4 regions of the Rhizobium sp. YJ-22 genome follow, and region 1 is predicted to be linked to each of the others. Evidence: predicted binding sites of a transcription regulator. Region 1 holds the regulator's gene; each other region holds the start of a gene.
The links. The regulator LexA, encoded in region 1, represses DNA repair genes until DNA is damaged. The targets are predictions, from matches to a motif close to TGTTCNNNNTGTGTTCNG.
Positions count from the first base shown of each region.

Region 2: a site for LexA is predicted at 1,690-1,707, ahead of P7F60_RS26985 (ImuA family protein). Genes of this name have one in related genera too.
Region 3: a site for LexA is predicted at 1,752-1,769, ahead of P7F60_RS11230 (2'-5' RNA ligase family protein). Genes of this name have one in related genera too.
Region 4: a site for LexA is predicted at 1,519-1,536, ahead of P7F60_RS01435 (glycosyl transferase). Genes of this name have one in related genera too.

Region 1 is NZ_JARRIR010000002.1:14,126-17,333, forward strand. Features, by position in the region: gene P7F60_RS04535 (ComEC/Rec2 family competence protein) at 1-1,520, shown strand, start outside; gene lexA (transcriptional repressor LexA) at 1,501-2,232, opposite strand; gene P7F60_RS04545 (ferredoxin--NADP reductase) at 2,424-3,208, opposite strand, start outside.
Region 2 is NZ_JARRIR010000018.1:5,643-8,850, reverse strand. Features, by position in the region: gene P7F60_RS26990 (DNA polymerase Y family protein) at 1-964, opposite strand, end outside; gene P7F60_RS26985 (ImuA family protein) at 882-1,640, opposite strand; partial or broken gene P7F60_RS26980 (ATP-dependent helicase) at 1,847-2,918, shown strand; gene P7F60_RS26975 (recombinase family protein) at 2,981-3,208, opposite strand, start outside.
Region 3 is NZ_JARRIR010000004.1:132,994-136,201, reverse strand. Features, by position in the region: gene P7F60_RS11235 (hypothetical protein) at 1-1,105, opposite strand, end outside; gene P7F60_RS11230 (2'-5' RNA ligase family protein) at 1,123-1,662, opposite strand; gene P7F60_RS11225 (hypothetical protein) at 1,869-2,498, shown strand; gene P7F60_RS11220 (AAA family ATPase) at 2,508-3,208, shown strand, end outside.
Region 4 is NZ_JARRIR010000001.1:298,131-301,338, reverse strand. Features, by position in the region: gene P7F60_RS01445 (ribonuclease HII) at 1-1, opposite strand, end outside; gene P7F60_RS01440 (PA0069 family radical SAM protein) at 293-1,450, opposite strand; gene P7F60_RS01435 (glycosyl transferase) at 1,591-2,133, shown strand; gene moaB (molybdenum cofactor biosynthesis protein B) at 2,154-2,702, opposite strand; gene P7F60_RS01425 (4-(cytidine 5'-diphospho)-2-C-methyl-D-erythritol kinase) at 2,702-3,208, opposite strand, start outside.

The DNA of each region.
Region 1 (3,208 bases):
GCCTCTCCGGGCTTGCCCACATCATCGCCATTTCCGGGCTGAACATGGCGCTTGCCGCCGGCATCTTCTTCGTTGGTGTCCGCTCGATCTTCTCCCTGTTCCCCGGCTTCAGCCAGCGCTATCCAATAAAGAAATTCGCCGCCGCCGGCGCGCTCATCATGGTCTGCGCCTATTACCTCGTCTCGGGTTTTGCGGTCTCCGCCGAGCGCGCCTTCCTGATGATGGCCATCCTGCTGATCGCCGTCCTGGTAGACCGCCCGTCGATCAGCCTGCGTAATGTCGCGCTTTCGGCCATCGTCATCATGGCCATGGCGCCCTCGGAAATCATGGGGCCCAGTTTCCAGATGTCCTTTGCCGCAACCCTGGCGCTGGTCTCCGGCTACAATCTCTGGAGCGGCCACTCCGCCGGTCGCGAGCCTGCGAGACTCCCCGTGTCCGGCATCGCCACGGAAACTTGGAATTTCGTCGCCAGTGTCTTCCTCACCTCGCTGATCGGCAGTCTCTCGACATCGGTTTTCTCCATCGAACACTTTCACAAGCTGGCCACCTACGGACTTGCCGCCAATCTCGCCGCCATGCCGGTCATCTCATTCGTCGTCATGCCGGCTGGCTTGATCGGCATGTTGCTGATGCCCTTCGGTCTCGACGAATGGCCGATCGCTGTCATGGGCTGGGGTCTCGGCATCGTCATCACCATCGCCAAGACGGTGGCAAGCTGGGGCGGAGAACTGATCATCGGCCGCCAGCCGCCGCTGTTCCTGCCGCTCGCCGTCGCTGGGATGGTGCTGTTCCTACTGCTGCGTACACGGCTGCGCCACATCGGCACCGCCCTCTTCCTGCTGGCGCTGGCCACCAGCCTGCTGGCAACCCCGCAAAAGCCCGATCTCCTTATTTCAGAGGATGGCAGGCTGGTCGCGTTGCTGGACGGCGACACTCTGAACAGCAACCGCCGCAAGCCCAGCGCTTTCATCTTCGACCAATGGCGCCGCGCTCTCACCATCCATACCCATGGTCCTCCGGAGCAACTCGACAGCGCCTTCCCGGCCAAAGGACCTTGGTCGGAGCGACGCAAGCAGCCACTGGATGAAGACGAATTGGTCGATGCCGACATGCTGCGCCAGCAAATCATGGAAACGAGCGCGGATCGTCGTTTCGCCTGTGTCCGCCAGAAATGGTGCCTGGCGAAAACGGCCATCGGCCCGGTCATGGTGCTGGAAGACGGTCGCTACATTGGTTTTGCCTGCGACAATGCCCGCCTGATTGTCACACCGACCCGCGCCAAATTCGCCCGCTGCCGCTCCGGCGCAACCGTCCTGGACAGCGAAACCCTGCGACAGACCGGCGCGGTGGAAATCACCTTCGCCGTCGATGCCCGCCAGGCTTTACGCATCCGCCCCGCTTTCGATCCCGAAAACCGGCGGGCCTGGACGCAGCACCGCGCCTATTCCTGGCGCGATGATGATTATACGCACCGTCTGCCGGCGGAGATTCGCTCGTTGCTCAGTGATAGCGGCGGATGAGGCCGACCAGCTTGCCCTGCACCTTGACGCGGTCGGAGGAGAAAATCCGGGTCTCGTAAGACGGGTTTGCCGCTTCCAGCGCGATAGAGGCGCCCTTGCGGCGGAAACGTTTCAGCGTCGCTTCTTCGTCGTCCACCAGCGCCACGACGATATCGCCAGGGGTTGCACTGTTGGTGTTGCGAATGATGACCGTATCGCCGTCGAGAATACCGGCCTCGATCATCGAGTCGCCCTTGACCTCCAGAGCGTAATGCTCGCCCTGCCCGACCATCTGCATCGGCACGACGATCTCATGGGTGTTGTTCTGGATTGCCGAAATCGGCACGCCGGCAGCGATACGACCCATGACCGGCACGGAGACGGAATTGGCCGCCTCAGGCAGGGCCGGCGTCGCCGGCTTCGCGACCGCAGGTGCGGAAGACGCCGGCTTGCCAAGGCTGCCCTCGATGACGCTCGGCGAAAAACCGCGCCGTGGCTGGGCGGCCGTCGCCGAATAGGCCTCCGGCAACTTGATGACCTCCAGCGCCCGCGCCCGGTTCGGCAGTCGGCGGATGAAACCGCGCTCCTCCAGCGCTGTGATCAAGCGATGGATGCCCGACTTGGAGGCCAGTTCCAGGGCGTCCTTCATCTCGTCGAAAGACGGCGGCACGCCGGATTCCTTCATCCGCTCATGGATGAAGAGCAGAAGTTCCTGTTGCTTGCGCGTCAGCATAGCACCCACCAGATTCGTGAAACAAATACAGAACGAACACTATCTGTTCCCACTGTGTTCCGCAAGGGCCGCAGGCACAATCCAGTGTTGAATATGGCAGGGAAATGACGGGTACGCCCTGAAAGGCGACCTCAAATGCAAAGCGCCGGCAATCTTTCGGTGCCGGCGCGGAGAATGCGGTTGCGGACGACTCAGCCGACGAAAGCGCGCTCGATGACGAATTCACCGGGCTTGTTGTTGGCGCCCTCGACGAGACCTGCCTTTTCGAGCAGTTCCTTGGTGTCCTTCAGCATCGCGGCCGAGCCGCAGATCATGCCGCGATCGACCGCAGGGTCGAAGGCCGGGACGCCGAGATCGGCAAACAGCTTGCCGTTGGCAATCAGGTCGGTGATGCGGCCCTGGAAGGGATAGTCGTCGCGCGTTACCGTCGAATAAAGACGCAGCTTGTCACCGACGATTTCGCCAAGCATCTCGTCGTTTCGGATTTCCTCGACGAGGTCGAGGCCGTATTTCAACTCGGCGACTTCCCGGCAGGTATGGGTGAGGATGACCTCTTCGAACTTCTCATAGGTCTCCGGGTCGCGGATCAGGCTGGCGAAAGGCGCGATGCCTGTGCCGGTCGAGAACATGTACAGGCGCTTACCAGGCGTCAGCGCGTCGAGCACCAGCGTTCCCGTCGGCTTCTTGCGCATCAGCACGATGTCGCCCGGCTGGATTTTTTGCAGATGCGAGGTCAGCGGACCGTCCGGCACCTTGATCGAGAAGAATTCCAGTTCCTCATCCCAAGACGGGCTGGCAATGGAATAGGCGCGATAAATCGGCTTGCCTTCGACCATCAGGCCGATCATGGCGAACTCACCCGAACGAAACCGGAAGCCCGCCGGACGCGTCATGCGGAATCGGAACAGACGATCGGTGTAATGCTGAACGCTCAGAACCGTCTCAGCATAAACGCCGGCGGGGATCGATTCAGCGA
Region 2 (3,208 bases), on a different contig from region 1:
TCTCGATGCGGTCGCAGAGAAGCTTCGACAGCCGAGCCGGATCTCGAACCGGCTTGGCAAGACCGGCACGCAGATGTTGCCTTGTATTGTCGACGCGATAGACGAAGAGGTCGCAGCGCCGTGCACCAAGACCATTTTCCGCAAGGCGCGCTGACAGTTGCCCGACCAGCCGGCGGACATATTTGGCGATCGTTTCCGGCGCCCCGATGGGTTCGGCGAAATTCTTCGCCACCTCGACAAGCTCCGGCGTACGGATAGGTTCGATCGGTTCGGCGATCCGACCGAACATCTGATCGAGTCGGCGCGCGGGCTCGGGCCCAAACCGTAGCGTCAGCGGCGCGCGCGGCATGGCCGAGAGCTGGCCGACCGTGTCGATGCCGAGAACACGCAGGCCCTGGACGGTCTCCGTCGGCAGGCGTAGCGCAACGATCGGCAGATCGATGACCGCCTTCGTCACATCGCCCGCCGGCACCACCGTCGTTTCCGCCGCCAGCAGGCGGGCGAGCGCATGCGCCGCGCCCCAGGTGTCGGCGACGGCGGCGCGCGCGGTCAGCCCGCGACCGCGCAGCATGTTGACGAGGCTGGAGATGAGAAGCGCTTCGCCACCGCGCAGGTGATCCGCGCCTTCGGTATCGATGGCAAGGCCGTCGGCGCCATCGACGGCGACGACCGGGCTGTATTGCCGGAGCGCCCAAAGCGCCAGCCGTTCCAGCGCAGCTGCGTCCTCGGCCGGAGCCGCATCGGCCATGAGGAGATCGGCAACCATGGCCTGCGCCTTGCTGGCGGCCATGCCGATGCGCAGGCCGAGCTTCAATGCGGCGGGATCGGCGGCAGAGATCCAGCGTTTCGAGCCGCGGCGGGCAATGACGACAAGCGGCTTGTCAACCGGCAAGGCTTCGCCAGCGCGCCGTCTGATCCGCTCGGTCGAGAGCTGTGGGAAGAAGACAGATACGACCCTTGTCATCGGGGGCTCCAATTTCGAATTCGGCGCATTCGCCGGCTTTCACGCGCATCAGTTCCGCCAGCCAGCGCGCCCTCCCGACGCCGGCAACAGGTAGTCTTTCCGACGGCAAGGTGCTGATGCGCCACCGTGTCGTTGAGGCCGTCGGCTGCCCATAGTCCGATGCCTCGTTCTGTCGTCGCCATCGCCGCAGCACGATGCCCATGGCCCCCGTCTTCTCGGCGGCGAGCTGAAGGCGCCGCGACGCGGTCATTGGCAGACGGACAAGCTCGCCGACCACGGCGGCAAGCCCGCCGAAGGACAATCCCTCCTCCATGGCCGACAGCGCTTCCTCTTCCCGATCGCTTTCGCAGAACACGACACGGTCCGGATGGAGCCCGGCCTGGGCGACCGCAGGGAAAAACAGATCGGGGCGCGTCATGCACCACAGAACCTTTCCACGGGATCGGGCTGCGATGCCGGCAACGAACAGCGCCGCAGCAGCGCCATCGACCGTCCCTCCCCCGCCGCCGGCGATCTCGTGCAACGCCCCGAAGGCGAGCCCTCCTCCCGGCAGTGCCCGATCAACCTCGGAGACGCCGAAAGGCAGCACTTGCCTTGCGCGCATCGAGCCGCCTTCAAGCTGGCCGATGCGCTCGCGAAGCTCCGCCAGCACGGGGTTGAGGGCATGGTTTGCCACGGCAGAATTGTTACTCCTTCAGGGTTTTCAGCGGTTCTTTAAGCTGATATGTTCATTATTTGTTCCGATTGCCCAACTGAGTCAATCGGGCCTCCGCTCCGGAAGTACCCCTCGGCTAAGTCGTTGAAACGAATCCCTTAGCTTCATCAAGGAGATATCCATCGATCGGAGGGGTAGGAAATTTTTCTTAGGCATGCTGGGGACAAATGGCGGCTGCGCATCTCGAAAAACTCAACGATCGGCAGCGCGAAGCTGTTGAACATGGCGTTGGTCTGCCGGACGGAAAGATTGGCGGCCCGCTGCTGATCATTGCCGGCGCGGGCAGCGGCAAGACCAACACGCTGGCACACCGCGTCGCGCACCTGATCGTCAACGGCGCCGATCCGCGGCGCATTCTGCTCATGACCTTTTCCCGTCGTGCGGCCTCGGAAATGGCGCGCCGCGTCCAACGCATCTGCCGGCAGGTGCTCGGCGACAACGCCGCCATCATGACCGACGCACTGGCCTGGGCCGGCACCTTCCATGGCATTGGTGCCCGGCTCCTGCGCATGTATGCCGAGCAGATCGGTCTCAGCGTCGACTTCACCATCCATGACCGGGAAGACAGCGCCGACCTGATGAACCTCGTCCGGCATGACCTTGGTTTTTCCGCCAAGCAGAGCCGGTTCCCCACCAAGAGCACCTGCATCGCTATCTATTCCCGCGTCGTTAATTCGCAGGCTTCGATCAAGGAGATCCTGAAATCGTCCTATCTATCCCTGGGTGCTGGAATGGGAAGAGGAGCTGAAGCAGCTTTTTGCCGCGTACACGGAAGCGAAACAGGCGCAGAACGTCCTGGATTACGATGACCTCCTGCTCTACTGGGCGCAGATGGTTTCCGAGCCGGAGCTGGCCGAGGACGTCGGCAACCGTTTCGATCACATCCTTGTCGATGAATACCAGGACACCAATCGCCTGCAGGCGTCGATCCTGATGTCTCTCGCGCCGGGCGGCCGCGGCCTGACTGTCGTCGGCGACGATGCGCAATCGATCTATTCCTTCCGCGCCGCGACCATCCGCAACATCCTCGATTTTCCGAAGGAGTTCTCGCCGAGACCCGCCGACGTCATCACGCTCGACCGCAATTATCGCTCGACCCAGCCGATCCTGGCTGCGGCCAACGGTGTCATCGAGCTGGCGCGGGAACGCTATACGAAAAATCTCTGGACCGACCGCGCCTCCGAGCAACGGCCCATGCTCATCACAGTGAAGGACGAGATCGACCAGGCCGCCTATATGGCCCAGTCGGCCCGAAGCTGCGATTTTGGCCAAGTTGAAGAACGAATGTTGAACGTTCGTGCCTACCAGGACCGTTCGTCACCACCGATTTCGTGGATATCGACCTCGATGGAGCACCTGTAGCTCTCGGCGATGTTGAACATCTCTGTCTGGAGATTTTCGATTTCATCATCCAGGCTGACGCCATCGGGCTCGCGGTCATAGGTGATGGTCAGAGTGTAATCGCAGTTACCGGTCTTTTGCATCTGATAATCACGCTTCAGCATCGCCTCAATGCGCTCACGAGCGGG
Region 3 (3,208 bases), on a different contig from region 1:
GCCCGTAGTCTCCGTCTCCATCCGGTAGGCCGAAGCCCGGAAGCGGCATGACATCGTGAGACAGCGGATTCGCTGCAAAGGGGTTGTATGCGATGATCGGCTGCCAGCGGTCGTCGCGGAGTTTCCAGAGGTTCGGCTCGGGAAGCAAGGCCACGGCGCTGACGTTGGTATTCCTGGGATCGCCGTACCTTCCCCAGAAACCGTCCGCCGTCCGCTCGTCGTAGGTCTCCATGCTACCGTCGGCTAGGCGCCGGAATCTGACGCTCGGGCTTCCGAACAGTCCGTCGATGAGAGCGTCCTCCACATGATCCCCTACTGGAATCGACCCCTTGCAGTCCGCGACGACGATGAGGTAGGGCGTTTCCTGGATCCCATACTTCCTCGCCTTGTTCTCCAACGCCACCCGCAGGTCCAGGTGAGGAGAAACAGATCGCAGCCCCATCATCGCCGCGCCGATCTTTCGCTCGTAGTTCTTATCCTTGCTGAAGCCTCCGAGAAGCGTGAGATCGAATTCCCAGTCCTGGGCCGCGAATGTGCGCCTGGGGGTCACCCTCGTGTCGTCCCCACACTCGTTCCGGGCCCACAGCTCGACCTCGGATTTCAGCTTGTTCACGCTCGGTGCCGTCTGACCATGTTTTCGGACCTCGTATCCCATGAGCCAGCCGGGCGGCAGATCCACGGTCTCAAGACCGTTATAGATGGCGGCTTCGCGGTTATCGCGAGCGACCGTCCTCACATCCGGGCCGAAGGATGTCACCTCCACGTAGGCCAATGCCACGCCCGAGGTGTCTTTCACCAGAAAGTCTGGCTTGTTCGTAGGATGGGGGCATGCCGGGTGAATCTCGACTTCATGACCCAGGCGCTTCAGCGCGATGTATGTCACGATCTCGGCAAGCGCCTGCTCGTACTGTGCATCGTTACGGTTCTTCATCCGACTTATCAGCTCGAGCTGCTCGGATGAGGGAAATTCTGCAATCCAGCCGTTCACAAGGTCGCGGTAGACGACATAAGGGTTTCTGCCGGAGCTGTCGTAGAAATCGAAGCAAGGCTCCCCGGAGCGCCGGGGCGATCTGCGTGTACGCTCTTTTTCCTCGAAAAGTGCCATGCATCCTCCCTTGCCAGTCAATCTCCAGAGATACCCCGGCCTGCCCCATCGTCCAGGGACTCGCCTTGACTGGCTTGCCTTCCTCCGGCTGAAAAAAATCTTTCATGCCGCCATGGCCCACCAAGATAGGACCATAGATCGAGTCCTTCCACGGAAATGGTGCTTCGAGCGAACTCCAGCGACAGCGTGTCGTACAACGCCTCGGCTTTCTGCCAATGCACCTTGTTCTGTACCGTGATGTGGGGACCCCATGGCTGATGATCCTGGGGTGCGAGCCAGGGCGTGAACTCCGTCTTCAAGCGAGCTCTCGTTGCCATGAGATGTTCACTGTCGAGAACGAAGGCAACGCCGTTGCCCATGTTGCGAACGCCGATTACCCCGACTTCGATCGCTCGCGTCATCCGCGCCGCTTCGGCCTCGAGGATATCCTCGATCTGCGGAAGATGCTCCGAGGGGAGCTTGTGGAACATGGTTACGTGCGCTCGCAGAAAGTTGCGATCCGCAGGGAAGAACTGCGCCCTGAGATTGTCGAAGAACAGCAAGTCCTGATCGTTCACATGCGCTGTCAGTATCAATGGAGGGTTCGACATCAAAAAGATCTAGGACTTGTCGGCGACGAATCAAACCGGCTTGACGTCGGGAAAATCGTTCCTTATTCGTTCCGTCATGAGCAATTTCAGCGCCCCCACGTTCCGAATAGGTTGACCGAGTCCGGGACGGTTCCCGGTCTCCGCCACATCACCTATTCGTTGGAGGCAAGGTCATGACGACCTTTGTTGCGCATGCCGCAGGCGATGAAGCTTGCGATCTCCCCATCTCTTACAAGTCACGCTTTCCTTCTCACACAACGAAGTGCCGCGGTCGCACGCTCTATCGTTCCCAAGAGGCAAGCGATTATGCCTGCCTGCTGGAAGTCGACCCTATGGTGGTCCACTGGCGGTGCGTGACACAGCCTATCGTCAATGACTCCCCTGCGCTCAAGCCACGTCACCGCTACGTGGATTTCTCGGTGCGGACCTCGGATGAGCGGAATCTCCTCATCGACATCTGGCGCGGTATCCCTGAAACCATCACCTGGCTGCCGGCGGTCGCGGAGCGCCTTGGTTATCGGTACCAGGCAGTCTCCATCTTCGACCTGAACCCGGTTCGAATTCAGAACGCCAGAGACCTCGTCCGATACGCGGGCTGGCAAGCGACACTCGGAGACCGCGTCCGCATCCTGGCGGGACTTGAAGAGGAGGGGTCACTGACGCTCGCCGAATGCCTCGGGGCGGTGCGCGAGAGCAGACCGATGGCATCGATCGCCAGCATGATCATGATGGGTCTGCTGGAAGTCGATCTCGATGAAGCGCTGCTCGGGCCGGATACCGCCATCCGCGCCGTCCGTTCGTAGGAGGCAATCATGAAAAGGGCAAAACATGACGAGCGAAAGCAATCGCTCGAAGTGGCAACCTATGCCAATTCTCTACGCCTGCCGCTACGTCGCTGCGGCATCTTCCTTCGAGGAGACAAGACTGCTGGGGTGCTTCTGCCACCCGAAGCTGACATCGAACTCTATGAACGTGCGGTGAAAGACATGCTTGCCACCAGCGGACTGAACTACATCGTCGCCCTGGTGCGTGTCAGCAAGCATCAGGGGGAAACTGACTCAGCCGAGGCGCAAAGGGCGGTGGCTTCAAGCAAGTCCGTCATCGTGCTCATGGCGCACGGCGCAAACCCACCACCGGAACTGTCGGTGGCACTGGACCGTATCGAGCAGGTCGGCGCGGTCAAGCCGTATCATCTGGTCCTCGCTGCGAAGAGCGTCTTCGGGTTGGAAATCGACCGTGAGCACGCGGTGCGACTCTTCTCCTACCCTCTGTCCGTGGTGTTCTCTGCCATCAAGGGAACGCGGCCCATCGAGGTCACCCTGGAGAAGCTCGAAGGTTCGGCCAAGGTGAAGGAGATCAAACGCTCGGTCTCCTGGGAACCGACGATCGAGCAGCTTGCTGGCTACGGAAAGGCGACCGAGTGGGCGCTGGACCTCATTGAAGATATCACCGCCTGGCGACAAGGCGAGATCGATTGGCGTGACGTCGACGGTGGCCTGCTCATCAGCGGACC
Region 4 (3,208 bases), on a different contig from region 1:
TCGGGGCATTCCGGAAAAAGCGGATTGCCGGTCTTCTACACGAAAACGCGGCAACCTGAAAAGCAGGGAGAATCGGGCGGCGTTCATGGAACGATGCGGCGGACCATGGACGCCCGCCCGATCTCCTGCAAGCCCCGCCGGAAGGACCGGTCATGGTCCGTCAGGGGCGGCGGACCGGCGGGGCATTCCGGCGGCGAGGCGGTGGAACGCCGACCGGAAATTTCTGTCTCCGAGCATTTCCTGGAAATGCTCCCGGCAAGGACGCTGCGCGGCTTGCCGGAATTGTAGCGGTTTACAGCAGTTGAAGCTGCACGCCGCTACCGCTCGGCGGCACGAACAGGTCATCGCGCAGATGCATGCCGCGCCGGCCGAGGCCGAGCCGCTTAACCGCCATCTCGAAGCGGCGGCCGATCTGCCAGGCATAGGGACCGCTGCCCTTCATGCGCTTGCCGAATTCGGCGTCGTAATCCTTGCCGTCGCGCATCGAGCGCACCAGCGACATCACATGCCGATAGCGGTCGGGATAGTGTTGCAGCAGCCAGTCGCGAAACAGCGGGCTGACCTCCAGCGGCAGGCGCAGCAGCACATAGCTGGCTTCGGTCGCGCCCGCGGCATGGGCGGCGTCGAGAATGCGCTCGATCTCATGGTCGTTGAGCGCCGGGATGATCGGCGACACCAGCACGCTGGCGGGAATGCCGGCCTCGGTCAGCGCCTTGATGGCGTCGAGCCGGCGGCCCGGTGTGGCGGCGCGCGGCTCCATCGCCCGCGACAGCTTGCGGTCCAGCGTGGTCACCGAGATGCCGACCTTGGCGAGGCCGCGCGAGGCCATGTCCTGCAGAATATCGATATCGCGCAGCACCAGCGCCGACTTGGTGACGATGGCGACCGGATGGTTGGCCTTCTGCAACACTTCCAGGATCTGGCGCATGATGCGCCATTCGCGCTCGATCGGCTGGTAGGGATCGGTGTTGGTGCCGATGGCGATGGTGCGCGGCTTATAGCCGGGCTTGGCCAGTTCCCTCTCCAGAAGCCTCGGTGCATCCGGCTTGGCAAACAGCCGCGTCTCGAAATCGAGGCCGGCCGACAGGCCCATATAGCTGTGGGTCGGGCGGGCGAAGCAATAGATGCAGCCATGCTCGCAGCCGCGATAGGGATTGACCGAGCGATCGAAAGGAATGTCGGGGGAATCGTTGCGGGTGATCGCCGTGCGCGGCTTCTCGACCTGGACCTCGGTCTTCAGCGCCGGCAACTCGTCGAGCGTCTGCCAGCCATCGTCGAAGGCGACATGCTCGCGCGGCTCGAAACGTCCCTCGGGGTTCAGCCCGGCGCCGCGGCCGCGGCGGCGCGACCCGTCGATCCTGAGGCCGGACGCCGCCAGCATCGCATCGGCGAACTCCGCCGTATTGGCGGGCTGAAAGGCAGCCCGACCCACATGAGACAGATCGTTCATTGGTCATCTCCGGTCGAGTGCGGTGCGACGCACTCCCTGGTTCCTGATTAAATTCCTATCCCGGAAACAAGAACATTGCAAGAACAAAATGCGGAACGCTTGCCCTTGGCCTTTTGTGCTGCGATGCGGTAAAGAGAGGTATGCTGACGATCCTGATGGAAACCCGCAATCACGAGGCCGAACTGGCGCAGACCCTGTCGGTGCTGGTCGCCGGCGCGGTCGAGGGGCTGGTCAGCGACGTGGTGATTCTCGATTGCGGTTCGCACGATGGTTCGTCGCGGGTGGCAGATGCCGCTGGCTGCCGTTTCTATCGTGACTGGGAGATCGGCACGGTACTCGAATCGGTGCGCGGCGACTGGCTGCTCATTATCGAGCCGGGCGCACGGCCGCTGAGCGGGTGGATTGACGAGATCGCCGATTATGTCGGCTTCGGCCGCCAGCCGGCGCGCTTTTCGCTGTCGCGGCATGATCGCCCGCCGGTGTGGCGGCGGTGGCTGAGGAAGGAAGGGCCGTTGGAATGCGGTTTGCTGATCGCCCGGCGCCAATCGCTGGCTTACGTCGGGCCGGGCATGCGGCTTGCCGATCTGGCGACGGCGGCAAAGCCGGTGCGGCTGAAAAGCGAGATCGTGCCGGCCCGGGCGATGCGGCAGGCGCGGGATGAGAGCATAATCCGACCGGAGTGAAACGAGGATCGAACAGCGCTCTAAGCCTTGCCGCGCTTCAGGTGCTCGTCGAGCCGCGGCATGATTTCCACGAAATTGCAGGGCATGTGGCGATAGTCGAGCTGTGCCGCCAGAATGCCGTCCCAGGCATCCTTGCAGGCGCCGGGGGAGCCCGGCAGCACGAAGATGAAGGTGGCGTTGGCGACACCGCCGGTGGCGCGCGACTGGATGGTCGAGGTGCCGATCTTGTCGTAGGAGATGCGGTGGAAGACTTCGGAAAAGCCGTCCATGCGCTTTTCGAACAGCGGCTCCAACGCTTCCGGCGTGACGTCGCGGCCGGTAAAGCCGGTACCGCCGGTAGTAATCACCACGTCGATGTCACAGTCCTTTGTCCAGGATTCGACCTGATCGCGAATCGTCTGCTTGTCGTCAGGGACGATGGCGCGGGCGACGAGGCGATGGCCGGCCGCCTCGATGCGGGCGGCTAAGGTGTCGCCGGAGCGGTCGTCGGCGGTTGTGCGGGTGTCGGAGACAGTGAGCACGGCGATGCCGACGGGGATGAAGGGGCGGTTTTCGTCCAGACGCGCCATCAATGATTTCCTGCTCGGGTTGCGGTCGCCTCGACGAACCAGTCCGGCTTTTCCGCACGAATCGCAGCGCAGGCATGCCCGGCGCTATGCGTATCGTCGAACACGCCGAAAGCCGTGGCGCCGGAGCCCGACATGCGGGCAAACCGCGCGCCGTGGGCGGCCAGCAGGCCGAGCGCGTCGCCGATCTCGGACACCAGTGCCCGCGCCGGGTTTTCGAGGTCGTTGCGCGTCGCTGCGAGCCAGGCCAGCCAACCGTCGTCGGCGGGCAGAGGACGCGGCAGCGGCGGGTTGGTCTTCGCCGTCAGGCGGCGAAAGATGTCCGGCGTCGAAACCGGCAGCAGCGGATTGACCAGAACCATTGGCAGGACAGGCAGGCTGGCGAGCGGCGTGATCTTCTCGCCGATGCCTTCGGCGAGGAGCGGCCGACTGGCAAAACACATCGGCACATCGGCGCCGAGTGTCAGCAGCAGCGCGTCGAGTCCGGCGACCGGGTTTTCCACCCGCCA